DNA from 3 places in the Arthrobacter sp. P1_B11 genome. Region 3 is predicted to be linked to each of the others. Evidence: riboswitches for the same ligand, from Rfam matches in the RefSeq annotation. Region 3 holds a riboswitch; each other region holds the start of a gene.
The links. Region 3 has a riboswitch for thiamine pyrophosphate ahead of thiD (bifunctional hydroxymethylpyrimidine kinase/phosphomethylpyrimidine kinase). Riboswitches for the same ligand answer to the same signal wherever they lie in the genome.
Positions count from the first base shown of each region.

Region 1: it holds a riboswitch for thiamine pyrophosphate, as region 3 does, so the genes downstream of both, thiC (phosphomethylpyrimidine synthase ThiC) here and thiD (bifunctional hydroxymethylpyrimidine kinase/phosphomethylpyrimidine kinase) in region 3, are expected to answer to the same signal.
Region 2: it holds a riboswitch for thiamine pyrophosphate, as region 3 does, so the genes downstream of both, thiO (glycine oxidase ThiO) here and thiD (bifunctional hydroxymethylpyrimidine kinase/phosphomethylpyrimidine kinase) in region 3, are expected to answer to the same signal.

Region 1 is NZ_JBFTZQ010000001.1:466,686-472,447, reverse strand. Features, by position in the region: gene AC1D14_RS02130 (RNA-binding protein) at 1-137, opposite strand, end outside; gene rpsP (30S ribosomal protein S16) at 139-549, opposite strand; gene AC1D14_RS02120 (hypothetical protein) at 810-1,247, opposite strand; gene AC1D14_RS02115 (VOC family protein) at 1,380-2,255, opposite strand; partial or broken gene AC1D14_RS02110 (amidohydrolase family protein) at 2,324-3,416, opposite strand; TPP riboswitch at 3,506-3,613, shown strand; gene thiC (phosphomethylpyrimidine synthase ThiC) at 3,608-5,422, shown strand; gene AC1D14_RS02100 (alpha/beta hydrolase) at 5,424-5,762, opposite strand, start outside.
Region 2 is NZ_JBFTZQ010000001.1:129,724-135,485, reverse strand. Features, by position in the region: gene AC1D14_RS00640 (TetR/AcrR family transcriptional regulator) at 1-545, shown strand, start outside; gene AC1D14_RS00635 (DUF3107 domain-containing protein) at 607-831, shown strand; gene AC1D14_RS00630 (hypothetical protein) at 840-1,142, shown strand; gene AC1D14_RS00625 (4a-hydroxytetrahydrobiopterin dehydratase) at 1,167-1,832, opposite strand; gene AC1D14_RS00620 (thiazole synthase) at 1,896-2,732, opposite strand; gene thiS (sulfur carrier protein ThiS) at 2,738-2,974, opposite strand; gene thiO (glycine oxidase ThiO) at 2,971-4,395, opposite strand; TPP riboswitch at 4,388-4,508, opposite strand; gene thiE (thiamine phosphate synthase) at 4,536-5,270, shown strand; gene AC1D14_RS00600 (ferritin-like fold-containing protein) at 5,267-5,762, opposite strand, start outside.
Region 3 is NZ_JBFTZQ010000031.1:47,954-53,715, reverse strand. Features, by position in the region: gene AC1D14_RS19375 (vitamin K epoxide reductase family protein) at 1-592, opposite strand, end outside; gene AC1D14_RS19370 (Rne/Rng family ribonuclease) at 1,058-4,459, shown strand; TPP riboswitch at 4,538-4,635, shown strand; gene thiD (bifunctional hydroxymethylpyrimidine kinase/phosphomethylpyrimidine kinase) at 4,618-5,762, shown strand, end outside.

The sequences.
Region 1 (5,762 bases), on a different contig from region 3:
ATTACCCGTCCAAGGTCCTCCTGATGAACGCGCACTTCGAGGGTGTCCCCGCGGCGGTTGTTCTTCGCGCTGACCTTGACATCCTCAGGGGAGTCAACGATACCGCGGACAAGGTGTTCGAGCGCTTCTGCCAGCAACTTACTCAGCCTCGGTGGTCTCTGCTTCAGCCTCGGCGGGAGCTTCTGCCTTGGCCTTCTTGGTGATGGCTTCCGGGATGATCACGGAACCCTTTTCCGGAGCAACGAAGGCTTCCTTGGCAACCTTGGTCTTCAAGGTGCCTTCCTGGCCCGGGAGACCCTTGAATTTCTGCCAGTCACCGGTGATCTTGAGGATCGCGGCGACCTGCTCCGACGGCTGTGCGCCGACGCCGAGCCAGTACTGGGCACGGTCCGTGTCGACCTCGATGTACGAGGGCTCTTCGGTGGGGTGGTACTTGCCGATTTCTTCGATGGCACGGCCGTCACGCTTGGAGCGTGCGTCCATGACGACGATGCGGTAGTACGGTGCGCGCATCTTACCGAAGCGCTTAAGGCGAATCTTTACGGCCACTTTTGTGGTCACTCCTGTTTCTGAAACGGGGTCGAGCCCGGCGTTCTGCACCCGTGGGGCGGGCCGTACTAGGGGGTTCTAAAAGGACAAGATCCGGACGCGGAGAGAGGGGCCACGCAGATCAAGTACCTGTTTATTGTGCCAGATCGGCGGCACTATTTCGACTTGACATGCCCCCGGGCTCCGTTTTCGGCGGCCTGGGGGCTAAAAGGCGCTCCCGCCGGCGTGACCGCGCTGGCGTGCCCGGTGCCTGCGGTCGGTCAGGAAGACCGCACGTAGAGGCCGGTCCGGCTGTTCTCGTCGACGCTTCCGGCGAGTTCTGCCAGCTGCTGGACGTACTTCCGCGCCTCGTCCGCGCCAAAGGGCATGTCGTCCTCGGCCGCCCACTTCTCGGCAACATCGTCCAGGACGTTGCCCTCCCCTTCGGATTCATAGCTGAGCAGTTCGGCGAGCGCACGGACCATGGCCGGCGGCACTCCGAGCAGCGCGTCGCTGGCCACGTCCACCATGGCGAGTTCATAGTCGGCACCCGCTGCGTGCACGGCCGTGCCGGCGAGATCACCAAGCTGTTCAATTTCAAAGTCGCTGATCCCGGGAATCCGGACGCCCCCGGCGGACGCGGAGGCGCCGGCGCCAAGTGCAGCGGCGCGCTTGAGGGCTTCACTGTGGGTGGCAACAAACATTTCGGTGAAGCCCATGGACATCGTCCTCGTTCCGTCGACGGCGGGGTCCCCAGGCGGCAGCGGCGGCCGCCCGGGGATGGTCGAAATCAGCCTAACCCACACCCGCCGCGTGGATTCAGCCGACGATGGTTTCGGCGTACTGCGCGCTCAGCGCACGGCGACACGAATGCGGTTGCGCCACGGGTCCTGGAACCGAAGCTCCGCCCCGGTGTGGTGGGCAGCGACTCCGGCGACCTTTAGGCGGTCGGCGAGCGCTCCGACGTCGTCGCCGGCCGGGACTTCGATGAGGACTTCGCCCAGGCCCAGGGTGTCCCGCCGGGGACCTGCGCCGCGGCTGTTCCAGACGTTCATGGCCATGTGGTGGTGGTAGCCTCCGGCGGAGACGAACAGGGCCTGGCCGTGCCAGCCTGCCGTCTTCTCGAATCCGAGGGTGCCAACGTAGAAGTCGTGGGCCGACTGGACGTCGCCAACCTGCAGGTGGACGTGACCCACCCCTGCCTCCGTGCCGCGCTGGCCCTCCACCGCACCCTGGGTCAGGTGGTCCTGCAGGTACTTCTGCGGCGGCAGCGCAAGGCTGTCCATGACTACATTCTTGCCGTCCCAAGACCAAGCATCGCGGGGGCGGTCCCAGTAGAGTTCGATGCCGTTGCCTTCCGGATCACTGAAGTAGAAAGCCTCGCTGACCAGGTGGTCGGCGCTTCCCGTGAAGGACTGCGGCTCGTACTGCGCCGCGGTGGCCACGGTGGCTGCCAGTGCCTCCTGATTGTCGAACAGGAGTGCCGTGTGGAAGAGGCCGGCTTCTCCCCGGCCCGGAATATTCAGGCCCGGGGCGGGAGCGAGATGAACCAGCGGCGTCTTAAGCCTGCCAAGGTAAAGGCCGCCGTCCTGCTCCGCCACGACGTCGAGGCCGAGCGCCCGCTGGTAGTAGTCGGTCATGAGGTTCATGTCCCCCACTTTGAGCATCACAGTGCCCATGGTGAGATCGGCAGGAAGAAGATCCTGGCTGCTGGCTGCTGGTGTCATTTGAGTACTCCCGGACTCCCTGGCCACCGGATTTCGATGGTCTCTACATATCTAAATTACTTGAAGCTTCAATTTATTCCTAAACGGACAACGCGTCCCCGCAGAACTATGCCCCTGAGATCCCTGATGGTTCCGGGCACCTCGCGGGGGTCCTCAGTGCAACACCACGTCGGCACTTGCCCCTTCGGCCAGGCCCTCCGCTCCCAGCCACCGGCGGGCACCCCAACAGGCGGCGTCCAGGGCAGCAGCCGCCGGAAGGCCTGCGGCGTGGAGGGCCAGGATCTCGTCAGCTATCCGGCCGTGCCGGATCACGCTGCCCGCGTCCGTTCCAGCGAAAACCTGCACCCCGGCTTCGTGCGCTTCCAGGATCCGTTCATTCCGGCCTTCCCACAGGGCCCGCATGTGGGCCGCGTAGCGCGGAAACTTGGGTTCGGCCTGGGCAGCGATATCCGGGAACGTCGCGATGTTGATCAGTGTGGGAACGATCGACACGTGCTGCTCGACCAGCCTGGGAATGTGCCGCGGCAGAAGTCCCGTGGCATGTTCGATGCAGTCGATTCCGGCGTCCAGCACGTCGTCGAGCGTGTCTTCGGCGAAGCAGTGTGCAGTGACCCTGGCGCCCTCATCGTGGGCGGCGCTGACGGCGTCCCGTACCGCCGAGGCGGGAAACGACGGCGCGAGGTCGCCGGCGTCGCGGTCGATCCAGTCCCCCACCAGCTTGACCCAGCCATCGCCGGAACGCGCCTGCTTGCGGACCGCCTCGACAAGGCCCTCCGGCTCCACTTCGACGGCGAAATTCCTCAGATAGCGGCCTGTCCGGGCGATGTGCCGCCCGGCCCGGATGATCCTCGGCGCTTCCGGGCTGCGCTGGAGCCAGCGGGTATCGCTGGCCGCGCCTGCGTCCCGGACGAGCAGCGTGCCGGCGTCGCGGTCAGTCATCGCCTGGGCATAGGCGGTGTCGTCGTCCACGGCGCCTCCGGGCCCCAGCCCGATGTGGCAGTGGGCATCCACGAAGCCGGGCAGCACCCAGCCGTCAAGTACTGCGTCCGGGACGACTGCCGGGCGGCGGAAGGTCAGCCGACCGTCCACGGCCCAAAGGCCTGCCCGCTCCTGGTCCGGGCCGGTAAGCGCGGTCCCGCTGAATTCGATGATGGGCGCCATGGCTCAAGCGTAATCCGTACGGCCCGGCCCGGCGTGTGTCACACCCGGCACGGATGCGGCACCCGCCTGCCGCCCTGTGGTAGCTTCGTCTACGACCACACGGGTGCCCCTGCAGGGGCTGAGATCGGGCTAGCGCAGCCTGCGACCGTTGAACCTGTCCGGGTAATGCCGGCGAAGGAAGTGAGCAGTAAATGAACACCCAGAAAACACGGCTGAGCCCTGCCCAAAACGAGGCGGCCCATAACGAAGCTGGCCAGCAGACCACCCAGTCGCTGAAGTCGCACTCACTGGCTTACATCGAGGGGGAAGGCCTGCGCGTCCCGGTCACGGAAATCGCCCTGGAGCCGTCTCCCAACGGGGAGCAGAACGAGCCGCTGCGGGTCTACCGGACTGCGGGTCCGGGCAGCGACCCGGTAGTGGGCCTCGCCCCGTTCCGCTCGGAATGGATTGAAGCACGCGGGGACACGGAGCCGTACGGCGGCCGGCAGCGGAACCTGCTCGACGACGGCAGGTCGGCTGTACGTCGCGGCGCAGCTTCCGCGGAGTGGAAGGGAGCGCAGCCGGTGCCCCGCCGCGCCGTCGGGGGCAAGACGGTGACCCAGATGCACTATGCCCGGCAGGGCGTCCTCACCCCGGAAATGCGCTTCGTGGCACTCCGCGAGAACTGCGACGTTGAACTGGTGCGCAGCGAGGTGGCTGCAGGCCGTGCCATCATCCCCAACAACATAAACCACCCCGAGTCCGAACCCATGATCATCGGCAAGGCGTTCCTGGTAAAGATCAACGCCAACATCGGCAACTCGGCTGTAACCAGTTCGATTGCAGAGGAAGTGGACAAGCTGCAGTGGGCCACCCAGTGGGGCGCGGATACCGTGATGGACCTGTCCACCGGCGATGACATCCACACCACCCGCGAATGGCTGATCCGCAACTCCCCCGTCCCTATCGGCACCGTTCCGATCTACCAGGCGCTGGAGAAGGTCAACGGTGAGGCCAATGCCCTGACGTGGGAGATCTTCCGGGACACCGTGATTGAGCAGTGCGAGCAGGGTGTGGACTACATGACCATCCACGCCGGAGTGCTGCTGCGCTACGTCCCGCTGACCGCCAACCGCGTCACGGGCATCGTGTCCCGCGGCGGGTCCATCATGGCCGGCTGGTGCCTCGCACACCACCAGGAGAACTTCCTTTACACGCACTTTGACGAGCTGTGCGAGATCTTCGCCAAGTACGACGTCTCCTTTTCGCTCGGCGACGGCCTCCGGCCGGGCGCAACCGCCGATGCCAACGACGCCGCACAGTTCGCCGAACTGGACACCCTGGCGGAGCTGACCCAGCGTGCCTGGGAATACGACGTCCAGGTGATGGTTGAAGGCCCAGGCCACGTCCCGTTCCACCTGGTGCGCGAGAACGTCGAGCGCCAGCAGGAGCTGTGCAAGGGCGCTCCGTTCTATACCCTCGGCCCGCTGGTCACGGACGTGGCGCCCGGCTACGACCACATCACCTCCGCCATCGGTGCCACGGAGATCGCCCGCTACGGTACGGCCATGCTCTGCTATGTGACGCCCAAGGAACACCTGGGGCTGCCCAACAAGGACGACGTGAAGACCGGCGTGATCACCTACAAGATCGCCGCCCACGCCGCAGACCTCGCCAAGGGCCACCCCGGCGCCAATGAGAGGGACGACGCCCTGTCCAAGGCGCGCTTCGAGTTCCGCTGGCGGGACCAGTTCGCCCTGTCCCTTGACCCGGTAACGGCAGAGGCCTTCCACGACGAGACGCTGCCGGCCGAGCCTGCCAAGACCGCACACTTCTGCTCCATGTGCGGGCCCAAGTTCTGCTCCATGCGCATCAGCCAGGACATCCGGAACGAGTACGGCTCGGCCGAAGCGCAGGCGGCACTTGCCGAGATGGCCGAAGGAATGCGTGAAAAGAGCCAGGAGTTCCTGGCCGCCGGCGGAAAGGTCTATCTGCCGGAGCTCAAGCTTCCGGAAACAACCCGCTAAATCAGGACGCCCGGGGCTGTCGCCGCCGGCCGACCTCGGCAACAAATGACCGGATAAAACGGTCACCCTCGGGGGAATCCTGGGGCCGGTGCCCGCCCGCGGCAGTGCGGTGCAGGGCGCCGGTCTCCCTGAGGTACCCGGCAATCTCCTCATAGAGGGGTTCCCAACCGCCGGTGAGGACCAGAGTAGGGACGCCCGGAACGATCTGCAACGGGGCCTGCCAGGGAGGTGCCTGCAGCCGCAGTCGCCTGGCGGCACGCCTCGCTTCCGGCGTGCTCGGGCCGGGCGCTTCCGCAGCGAAGGCACGCCGCACAAACTCCCGCTCGTAGTCGTCGTCGCC
Region 2 (5,762 bases), on a different contig from region 3:
CCGCGCAGGAGGTCTTCGTCGCCAATGGGTACCACGGCGCCGCAATGGACGAGATCGCGGAAACTGCCCATGTGAGCAAACCGGTGCTGTACCAGCACTTTCCGTCCAAGCGCGAGCTCTACCTCGCGCTCCTGGACAGCCACCTCAGCGCGCTGACTGACCTCATGATGGGGGCGCTCGACTCCACCACCGACAACAAGGAGCGCGTCCAGGCTGTCATGCGGGCCTACTACCGCTTCATCGACAGCGACGACCAGGCGCACCGGCTTGTCTTCGAGTCTGACCTCATCAACGATCCCGACGTCAGTTCGCGCCTTGAGACTTTCAACAAGGCTTTCGCCGACGCCATCGCGCGCGTCATTGCGGAAGACACCAAGCTGCCGCTCCTGGAGGCCCAGCTGCTGGGCCGGGGTCTTGCCGGCATGGCCCAGGTCAGCGCCCGCTATTGGCTTGAGACGGACGGAAACCTGGACCTGGATGTGGCCAGTGACCTGATCTACCGTTTAGCTTGGCGCGGAATCTCTCGCTTCCCCAAAGAGACCTAGACTACAAAGGGAGAACTACCTTTGGAAATGATTCAACATTGATTGGCTGGGAGGCCTTGCTGTGGAAGTAAAGATCGGCATTCAGAACATCGGCCGCGAAATTGTGCTGGAATCGACCCAGGATGCTGACTCCGTGGCCAAGGTTGTGTCGGAGTCCCTCGCGAAGGGCACGGAGCTGCGGCTGAGCGACGAGAAGGGCCGCCAGATTATTATTCCGGCCAGCGTTCTGGGCTATGTCGAGATCGGCGCGGAAGAAGTCCGCCGGGTCGGCTTCGGCGCACTCTAGGCCAAGCCGTGCTGTCCCTCGTCATCGTCTTCCTGGTCACCGTTGCTGCAGGCTTCATTGTCTGGGCCAATGACAAGCGCCATGCCAAGTACGGCATGATCCTGCCGGCAGGCGTGGCCACGGCGGTTGGGATGCTCGCCTGGATTATCTGCATCTGGGCGGGCCTCGGCTACCAGCCGGGCCTCACGTGGATTCCGTGGATACTTCCCATGGCGGCCGGCACCTCGGCGGCTGCAGCGGTAGCGGTGTTCCTTGGCCGGGTCCGTTCCAGGCAGGACACGCAGCGGCTGACCGCGGCCCTGAAGATGTAGGGAGCCACCCGCGACCCGGCTGGCTCAAAGATCCGGTCCGTGGCCTTCCTCGGTGCACAGGCACAACCGGTTACCCTGAGCGTCAGTGACCACCACCCACATGGGTGCGTGGTCACTGTTCATTAACGCGCCGGTTGCCGCGGTCTTGTCCAGGACGGGCGCGGATTCAGCCTTGGACCGGTGGATGTCCAGATGGAGGCGGTTGTCATTCGGGGTATCCGTTTCCTGGAACCACAGACCCGGACCGCGGCCGTAAGGGTCCACAAGATCGCCGAACCGGCCCTTCTTATAGCCCAGGGCAACGCGCCAGACCTCCGATATCTCTGTTGCGGCCGCCGTATCGATCCCAATATCCACTGTGCGGTACAGTCCCGGCTCCGCCTGGGCACCCGCCGCTGCGGCTGCCTCGCTGACCGCGGCCGCGGCGCCGACGTCGCGTGCCGTCACCTCCGTTCCGGCGTCATGGGAACTGAACCGGATGAACACGCGGTTGTAGCGCCAGTCCAGGTCCGGATGGTGGTTGCGTTCTTCCGCAAGGCGCCCGACGGCGGCAATCAGCTCAAGCGCGCCGGCCGCCGTCGGCGTCTTATAGACGGTGACCAGTCCGCCGAGCCGGTAACGCCAGTCCGGCAGGCCCCCGAGGGCCTCGTCGATCTGGGGGCGGGTGAGGATGTCGTCCGTGGCGGCCACTGCTGACTCCTTGGCGAGGTTACGGGCTAAGCCTGCCCGCCGGACGGGCCGCGGTGATCCGGGTTAGAGGAACTCCGCCCGGCCTTCCATGGCCGATGACGCCAAGGCATGCTCGCGGCGCGGGATCCGCCCGGCCGCTTTCGCCAGCCTACCGGCGATAACCGCGTGTTTGAAGGCCTCCCCCATCAGGGCCGGGTTCTGCGCCCGGGTCACGGCGGTGGCCAGGAGCACGGCGTCGCAGCCCAGCTCCATGGCCAGTGCGGCATCGGAGGCTGTGCCGATGCCGGCGTCCAGCACCACCGGGACGGAGGCGCGGGACACGATCAGCTCGATGTTGTGGGGATTCAAGATTCCCAGGCCGGTGCCGATCGGCGATCCCAGCGGCATGACGGCCGCCGCACCCAGGTTTTCAAGGCGCAGCGCCAGGACCGGATCGTCGTTCGTGTAGGCGAAGACTTTGAAGCCGCGGCTGACGAGCTGTTCGGTGGCATCCACGAGTTCCACCGCGTCCGGCAGGAGAGTGTGCTCATCGGCGATGACTTCGAGTTTGACCCAGTCCGTTTCCAGGGCCTCGCGGGCGAGTTCCGCCGTCATCACGGCGTCGCGTGCCGTGAAGCAGCCGGCCGTGTTCGGCAGCACACGGATGTTGTGGTCAAGGAGCAGCTGGAACAGGGATCCGGTTTCGGCGGGCGAATAGCGGCGCATGGCCACCGTGGTCAGTTCGGTGCCGGAGGCCAGGAGCGCCGCGCCCAGTCCGTCCAGGCTCGGAGCCCCGCCGGTGCCCATGATCAGCCGCGAGGTCAGCTCCACGCCGTCGATGACCAGGGGGTCTGCCTTGAACCCCGCCCTGCCCGTCGCCTTATCAGTCGTGCCGGTCGCCGCTGTCGTTGTTTCAGTCATCGTCCTCATCCTCCCTGAACTGCCGTGACGAGTTCGATTTCATCGCCCTCGGCGAGCGCCGTGCTGTTCCACTGGCTCCTTGGCACAACCTCCGAATTGCGGGCCACGGCCACGCCAAGCCGCTGGCCGTCGGCCGCCTGCCCGTTTGCAGCCAGTGTCCGCCCGGTGACGTTGCTGACCAGAGTTGTCACGGAGGCGCCTGCGCCCACTGCGTGTTGGTTGCCGTTCAGTGTGATGTTCATGCTGGTTCCTTGTCTCGGTCAAATGTGACTGTGCCCGTTGCGCAGCTGGCCGGTGTGCCGTTGCCCGGGGCGGCTGCGCCCGCCGCGGCGGGGCGCCCGGCCGAAAACCGCTCCGGACGGAAGGCGTGCCAGCGTTTGTCCTCCACGCCGTCCATCAGCCCGCGGCAGATGGCGGCTGCGGCTGGCGTCAGCAGCACGCCGTGGCGGAAGAACCCGGTGGCGATGATGAGCCCGGCAACAGTTGCCCGCAGCCCCCCGTCGGCCGCAGTGCCCGCCCGGCCCGCCGTGCTTCCGTGCCGCACGGTGCTGCCCTGCCCCGCCGTAATGCCGCCGAGGGGTACGCGGCCCAGCAACGGGGCGTTGTCGGGGGTACCCGGCCGGGCCCTGGCGGTCGATTCCAGGAGCTCGAGTTCTGCCACGGCCGGCACCAGCACCTGGGCGTCGCGGAGGAGCTGGTAGACCCCGCCGGCGCTGGGGGCTGAATGCCCGTCCTCCCTCTGGGTGGCGCCGATAACCACCGTTCCGTCCTGCCGCGGAACAAGATAGACGGGTATTCCGCGGACAATGCCCCGGACCGTGGCCGTAAGCAGCGGCCGGAGGTGCGCGGGAACCCGGAGCCTGAGGATGTCGCCGTAGACCGGGCGCAGGGGCAGCTTCAGCCCGTCCGGCAGTCCATCCAGCGACGCCGCCGCGAGTCCGTTGGCCACCACGGTTTCGGCGGCACGCACAGTGCCGCCGCCCGCCAGCCGGACGCCGCAGACCCGTTCGCGCTGCCCGCCGTCCCACAGCAGGCCGGCAGCGTTTTCCCTGATCTCATAGCCGTTTTCTGCACCGGCAACGGCCGTCCGCGAACCGGGTTCGTGGCGGGCCAGCGCAGCTGCGATGCTTGCCACCAGCATCCGCGGATCAACCTGGTGGTCAGCCGGGATGTCCAGCGCACAGGAGATGCCCGGGCTGAGCAGCGGCTCCCGCGACCGGGCCTCACGGATGGTCAGCGGCGCGACAACCAGGCCGCACGCCTGCTGGACTTCCCGAAGGTCCGTCAGGGTGCGGCGGTCGGCGGGGTCCGCACCGACGGCGATGGTCGGCGTCGAAAGATAACCGGTCTCCCTGCCGGCTCCGCCATCGGCGAGCGCCGCGGCGAAATCGGGCCATCTGGCAGAGGATTCGAGCATCAGTTCCAGGAGTTCCTGCTCCTGGTAGTGCAGCTCGCTGACAGGGGCGAGCATTCCCGCAGCGGCCCAGCTGGCCCCCGTCCCCGGCGCATCGTCAATAAGCACCACTGAGCGTCCTGAACGCCTCGCCTCCCAGGCAATCCCGTGGCCGATCACGCCGCCGCCGATGACGGCAACGTCAGCGTGCAGCGGTTCCGCGGCAGAAGTGTTTGTGGCGGAAGTGCTCCCGCCGGATCCAAGCTGCATGGAAATCCTTCCCTACGCCGGTACTAACCGGATCAGGTCAAGCGGTCGGCTCTTACGCCCTCTCAGCCCTGCGGCGTTTGTGACAGCTGCAGCGGGCTCCCGCGGTACCTGCCCAGTTTAGAGGAACTAGGCTGGTTGCCATGACCGCGCATGATGTCCACACCACCGCCCGACTGTACCTTTGCACCGATGCCCGCAAGGAGCGCGGCGATTTCACCGATTTCGTTGATGCGGCCTTCGCCGGAGGGGTGGATATCATCCAGCTGAGGGACAAGACCATCGAGGCGGCCGAGGAACTCGAACTCTTGGAAGTTGTGCGCCAGGCAGCCCACAGGCATGGCCGGCTCTGGGCCGTCAATGACCGGGCAGACATTGCGTCGCTGTCCGGGGCCCCGGTGTTCCATATCGGCCAGAAGGACCTGCCGCTGCGCTCCGCACGGAAGCTGCTGCATGACGCCACGGTGATCGGGCTGTCCACGCACACCCCTGACCAGGTGGATGCCGCGATCGCCGCCTCCCCCGGGCGAAGCGGTCTGGACTATTTCTGCGTTGGCCCGGTGTGGGCCACCCCCACCAAACCCGGCCGGGCCGCCGTCGGGCTCGATCTTGTCCGCTATGCGGCGGAGGCCGTAAGGGCGGCGGACGAGGAAAGGGTCGGCGGCCTGCTGCTGCCCTGGTTCGCCATCGGCGGGATCGACCTCACCAACGTGGAGCAGGTCGCGGCAGCGGGCGCCGGCAGGATCGTCGTCGTCCGGGCTATCACCGAGGCGCCGGATCCGGAGGCCGCGGCAGCCGAACTGCTCGAGGCCCTGGATGCGGGAGCGGAGAACGCCGGAGTGAAGGGCGCAGGCGCGCCGGTGGCAGGCCTGAACTAGCCGCTCAGACCGAGCTGCACCATCCGCCGGGAATGGTTTTCGGCGAGCTCGGAGGTGAGGCTGCGCACCCGCTCCCGGGCCGCGGCGTCGTCAGCACCGCTGTCCGCTTCAGTGATCAGCTCGGTCAGGAAGGCGTGTTCATAGCCCACGCGCTGTGCCTGCGTGAGCGCCTCTCCCAGGAGCCGCCGTCCCCACAACGCCAGCCGTGAGGCGAGCCGGGGATCATCGGCAAGGGCCACCCTCAACCTCTCGCGGAGGACCGCCGTCGCTTCCTCGGAGGACTGGATCTGCTGAATAAGCTCCCGGGTCCCGGCATCCACGTAGCGGGCCACGGCCTGGTAGAAATCGGCCGAGACCGTGTCCACCACATAGGCCTTCATCAGGGATTCGTACCAGTCCGCGGGCCGCGTCCGCTCATGAAAATGGTCCACCGCTGCCTGGAACGGGAGCATCGCGTCCTCGACGTCAACGCCCATCCCGGCGAGCCTCTCA
Region 3 (5,762 bases):
CGGCGTCGCCGAGGATCCTGGCCACCCCGGCAGGCACCGGGATCACGCCCTGGACAATATTGCGTACCGTCACCCAGACGAACAGCGGAATCATGGCTGCCCAGACCACCATGCAGAACGGGCAGAGTATGTGGATCACGTACAGTGCCTGGGACCACAGCCACACTACAAAGATGAAACCCAGCGTGATGCCGGCCTGCAGCCCGAGCCAGTACCACCGTGCAAACTTCGCCCCTGCCAGCAGCGCCATCCCTACCGTGATGGTGACAGCGAAGGCGACGATGCCGATGAACATGTTGGGAAAGCCGAAGACCGAACTTTGGGGAGTCTGCATCACCTGGCCGCAGGAGATCCAGGGATTCACATCGCAGACGGTGGTGTGGTTGGGGTCCTTGAGCACCTCAAGTTTCTCCAGCACCAGGGTGCCCGACGCGAGCCACCCCACGATGCCGGTGATGACCAGCAGCCACCCGAAGGGACGGTCACGGGTCATGGCCGGCAGGGAGGTGCCGGCAGTCGCCGGAGTTCGTCCGGATTCGTCGGCGTAAGCGTGTCCGGAATCCGTGCCGGTGGAAGACGAAATGCTGGGCATGGGGCTGGCGTCCTTTGTCTGGGGGTGCTCCTGCCCAGATTGTATCGCCGCGAACTGGGTGCAAGCTTGGGGCAGCCAGCCGTCCGCGGGTCCCTTGACCGCCTTTGTCACATAATTACGGCGTTTTTGTACGGTGGTGTGAGAGAATGAACGTGGCTGGAGCGCGAACCACATTCGAGTTCCGGTCCGGTGGCTTGTTCCCAAGACCGCCAATGAGAAGCAGTGCAGGCTCCGGATTCGGAAATCCGGCCTCCCGCATTCCATTGGACGGCACCTAGTTGTGGATTGCAGAAACAACGGGTTCCAGTAGCATTCCCGCCGGCCTTTCAGGGCTGCCGCACCCCACTGCCGGTGCGAACCTGAGGGTATCCAATTGACTTCTGTCAACGCCCGCGGGTTTTGACAATATGTGCCCCAACGGGTGCCGGATGTGGCGGCATGTCAGGGGCAGGAGTGTTGCCACATATGGATAATGACCAGGTAATAGCCGTTAACGAAGAACCGGCTGCCAGTGCAGAAGCAGTAGCCGCGGAGGCTCCCAAGAAGGCCACCCGAACCAGGCGCAAGGCAGCGCCGAAGGTAAAGGAACCGGAAGCCCCGCTCTCGCTGCCGGAACCGGAACTGCAGGAGCCCGCCCTGGCTGAACCCGCACTGTCGGCTGAGCCCGCTGTGTTGGACCCGGCAGATGCCGCGCATGCCGAAGTGGCGGCAGTGGAAGCTGCCGTTGCCGAGGCCAAGGCCCCGGTGCGGCGCACGCGCTCCCGCAAGAAGGTTGCCGACGAGCCCTTGCCCGCCTTCGCCGGCGATGCAGGTGCTGACACAGGCGCCACGGAGGTCACGGGCGCAGACGCAACGCTTCCGGGCGGTGCAGTCTCCCCTCCCGCCGAAGCTGCCGCCGTCGAATCCGCCACTGAGGAACCTGCCGCCGAGGTGAAGCCGGTGCGCCGCCGCCGCGCCACCAAACCCAAGGCCGTGGAACCCGAGACCGTCGCCCCTCAGACCGCGGAAGCGGCGGCTGAACCCGCCGCCGCGGCCGAAGCTCCGGCGTCCGAAACACGGGTTGAAGAAACACCCGTCACGGAAATACAGGCTGAGGCTGCAGCCGCCGCGGCGACCCCGGAAGCCGAGGCCGCAGAGGCCGAGGAGGCACCGTCGCAGGCCGCTCCTGCCGGTTCGCTCTTCCTGGAGCCCGCGTCGGTCACATCGATCATTTTCCAGGCTCCTGACCTGAACACAGTGATCCGCCCCGCAGCGGCGCCCGCTGCAGCGGAGGAAACTGACGCCGAAAGCGGCGAGGACGGTGACCTGGAGGACGACGGCGGACGCCGCCGCCGTCGCAGCCGCGGACGCCGCGGCCGGAGCCGCAGTGAAATCACCGACCGCGACGACGCCGAAGGCGACTCCGAAGGAGCCGACGCAGCCGACGACACCGACGAAGAGAACGCCGGCCAGCCCGAAGAAGGCGTGACCTCACGCCGGCGCCGCCGCCGCCGCCGCGGTGACCAGGACCTTGAGCTCACCGGCGGGGGAGATGACGATCCCCCCAACACCGTGACCCGTGTCCGCGCTCCACGTGTCCCCAGTGAACCCGCCGTCAACAACCGCGTAACCAGCGTCAAGGGCTCCACCAGGCTGGAAGCGAAGAAGCAGCGCCGCCGCGAATCCCGCGACACCGGCCGCCGCCGCACCGTCATCACAGAGGCCGAGTTCCTTGCCCGCCGCGAATCCGTGGACCGCCAAATGATCGTGCGCCAGCGCGACGACAGAATCCAGATCGGCGTCCTCGAAGACGGCGTGCTGGCCGAGCACTTCGTGTCCAAGACGCAGCAGGACTCCCTCATCGGCAACGTCTACCTGGGCAAGGTCCAGAACGTGCTGCCGTCCATGGAAGCCGCCTTCGTCGACATTGGACGCGGCCGCAACGCCGTGCTCTACGCCGGTGAAGTGAACTGGGAGGCCGTCAACCTCGAAGGCAAGCAGCGCCGGATCGAGAACGCCCTGAAGTCCGGGGATGCCGTCCTGGTCCAGGTCACCAAGGATCCCGTGGGCCACAAGGGCGCACGCCTCACCAGTCAGATCTCCCTGCCCGGACGCTACCTTGTGTACGTGCCCGGCGGCTCCATGACGGGCATCTCCCGCAAGCTGCCCGACGTCGAACGCAACCGCCTCAAGCGCATCCTCAAGGACCGCCTGCCGGAAAATGCCGGCGTGATCGTCCGCACCGCGGCCGAAGGTGCGTCCGAGGAAGAGCTCACCCACGACATCAACCGCCTCCGGGCGCAGTGGGAGGGCATCGAGAGCCAGTCCAGCTCCACGAAGGTCCTCGCCCCGGAACTGCTCTACGGCGAACCGGACCTGACGATCAAGGTGGTCCGCGACGTCTTCAACGAGGACTTCTCGAAGCTGATCGTTTCCGGCGAGGAAGCGTGGGACACCATCGAGGCCTACGTCACCTATGTGGCACCCGACCTGGTGGGCCGGCTGGAGAAGTGGACCAAGGACACCGACATCTTCGCGGCGTGGCGGATCGACGAGCAGATCCACAAGGCGCTGGACCGCAAGGTGTTCCTGCCGTCCGGCGGTTCCCTCGTGATTGACCGCACCGAAGCCATGACCGTGGTTGACGTCAACACCGGCAAGTTCACCGGCAGCGGCGGCAACCTGGAAGAGACGGTCACCAAGAACAACCTGGAGGCGGCCGAGGAAGTCGTCCGGCAGCTCCGACTCCGCGACATCGGCGGCATCATCGTGATCGACTTCATCGACATGGTGCTCGAATCCAACCGCGACCTCGTGCTGCGCCGCATGGTTGAGTGCCTCGGCCGCGACCGGACCAAGCACCAGGTCGCGGAGGTGACCTCGCTGGGACTCGTGCAGATGACGCGCAAACGGATGGGCACCGGGCTGCTGGAAGTCTTCGGCGAGCAGTGCGAGGCGTGCGCCGGCCGCGGCATCGTCACCCACGACGAGCCGGTCGAGCACCGCCGGGCCAATGTCGTTGCCGCCGAGCACCACATCCCTCGAGCGGAGCACCAGCCCGCCGTGCGCCCGGAGCGAAAGAGCCGCCGCCGCGGTAAGGGCGGCCAGGTTCCGGCCGAGTCCGCGCCTACTGCTCCCGCCGCTGTCCATCACGAGCCAAACGAGGCCGAGCGCCATGCCAAGGCCGAAGCCACCCGGGCGGCCCTCGCCAACATAGCGGCAGCGGCACACGCAGCCCACCTGCATGAGGATGCCGCCCACCACGGTGTCTCCGGCGATGCGGCGCGGCCTGCTCCCGTGCCGGCGGCCTCCGCTCCGGAGAGCCCGGCAGTGCACCGCAGCCCGGAGACGGAAAGCATTTCCGGCCGTCCCGGCGCCGTGCTGACGTTCGGGGGCGAGAAGGTGGTGCTTCCCTTCGTCGAGCACGCCGACGAGCTGGCATCCGAAACGCCTGCCCTGACCCTGGACCGGCTTGAGGAAGCCTTCGCGCACCTTGGCGAGCCTGCTGCTCCCGCTGCGGAGGAGCCGACGGCGGCCCCGGTACCTGCTGTTGTTGATCCGGCTGCAGCCGGCCCTGCCACTGCGGTAGCTGCCCCGGCGCGAACCGGGGCGAGTCCCGCTCCGGCGGTTGCGGAGAACGACGCCGACCGGTTCGCGGATCACTCGGCCGTGCAGACCCGGGCCCGACGTCCGCGCCGGAACCGCAGCGCAAGCCGTGCGCAGGGCGCAGCCAACGAGACGTCCGTGGAACACCATGAGACGGCGCCGGCAGCAGTGGCCGGACACTCGCATGAGGCCAAGGCTCCGGAAGCGGAGAAGGTGGCTGCCGCCAAGCCGGCCAGCGAGCCGATCATTCTTGGCGTAGGCGTACCCGCGTCTGAGCTCTGAGTCGACTCCCTTCCAACGGGCCGGTGCTGCAATCGCAGCACCGGCCCGTTGGGTTTTGGGAGTAAGCCGCTAGGCTGGGGGACTGACACGGGGTGCCGAGCAAAGTGCCGGCTGAGATCCAAACCCGTTGAACCTGACCGGTTAGCACCGGCGAAGGGATGTCTCCTTTGTCCTCAGCATCTGTCCTGCCTCCCGCGGTTGATTCCTCCGTTGCCGCCTTCAAATTCTCCCCGCGCACCGGCCGGGACATTCCCCGGGTCTTGGCGATCGCCGGCTCGGACCCTTCAGGAGGCGCCGGCGTCCAGGCGGACCTGAAGAGCATCGCGGCCAACGGAGGCTATGGAATGGCCGCCATCACGGCGCTGACCGCGCAGAACACCCGCGGCGTCAGTGCCGTCCACGTTCCGCCGGCGGATTTCCTCACCGCGCAGCTGTCAGCGGTCAGCGACGACATCACTGTGGACGCCGTGAAGATCGGGATGCTGGGCGACGAAAAGGTGATCACCGCGGTCCGCAGCTGGCTGGAGAAGGTCCGTCCCGGCGTCGTGGTTCTTGACCCGGTCATGGTGGCAACGAGCGGGGACCGGCTCCTGCGGGAGTCCGCCGAGTCTGCACTTCGGGCACTTCTGCCGCTGGCCGACCTGATCACGCCCAACCTTGCCGAGCTGGGCATGCTGCTCGGGGAACCGGAAGCCGCCACCTGGTCCGACGCGCTCGAGCAGGGAAAACGGTTGTCGGCCGAAACCGGGGCCACAGTCCTGGTCAAGGGAGGGCATCTGGACGGTGCTGATTGCCCGGACGCCCTCGTGAACACCGGTGGTGTGCTGTCGGCTGACGTCGTGGTGGTGGACGGCGAGCGGGTTCCGACGCGCAACAGCCACGGCACAGGGTGCTCGCTGTCCTCAGCCATGGCTACGGTGCAGGCGCGCTTAGGGGACTGGGAGCTGTCCTTGCGTACCGTCAAGCCGTGGCTTGAGGGGGCCCTCCGCACGTCCGGGAGGCTCGACGTGGGGCACGGTAACGGACCTGTCCACCACTTCCACCACCTGACGGTGGCGGGCGAAGGCAGCTATGCCGGGATGCTCCACGCCGAAGCCGCACCCGACCTGGAAGCGATCTACGGCCTGGGCTTCATCCGCGGCCTGGTGGAAGGCACCCTGTCGGAAAACGAGTTTGCGTACTACCTCGCCCAGGATGCCATCTACCTCAACGGGTATTCACGCGTCCTGGCGCGGGCCAGCGCCCTTGCCCCCACCGAGGCCGAGCAGCTCTTTTGGGCGCGTTCCGCGCAGCAGTGCCTCGA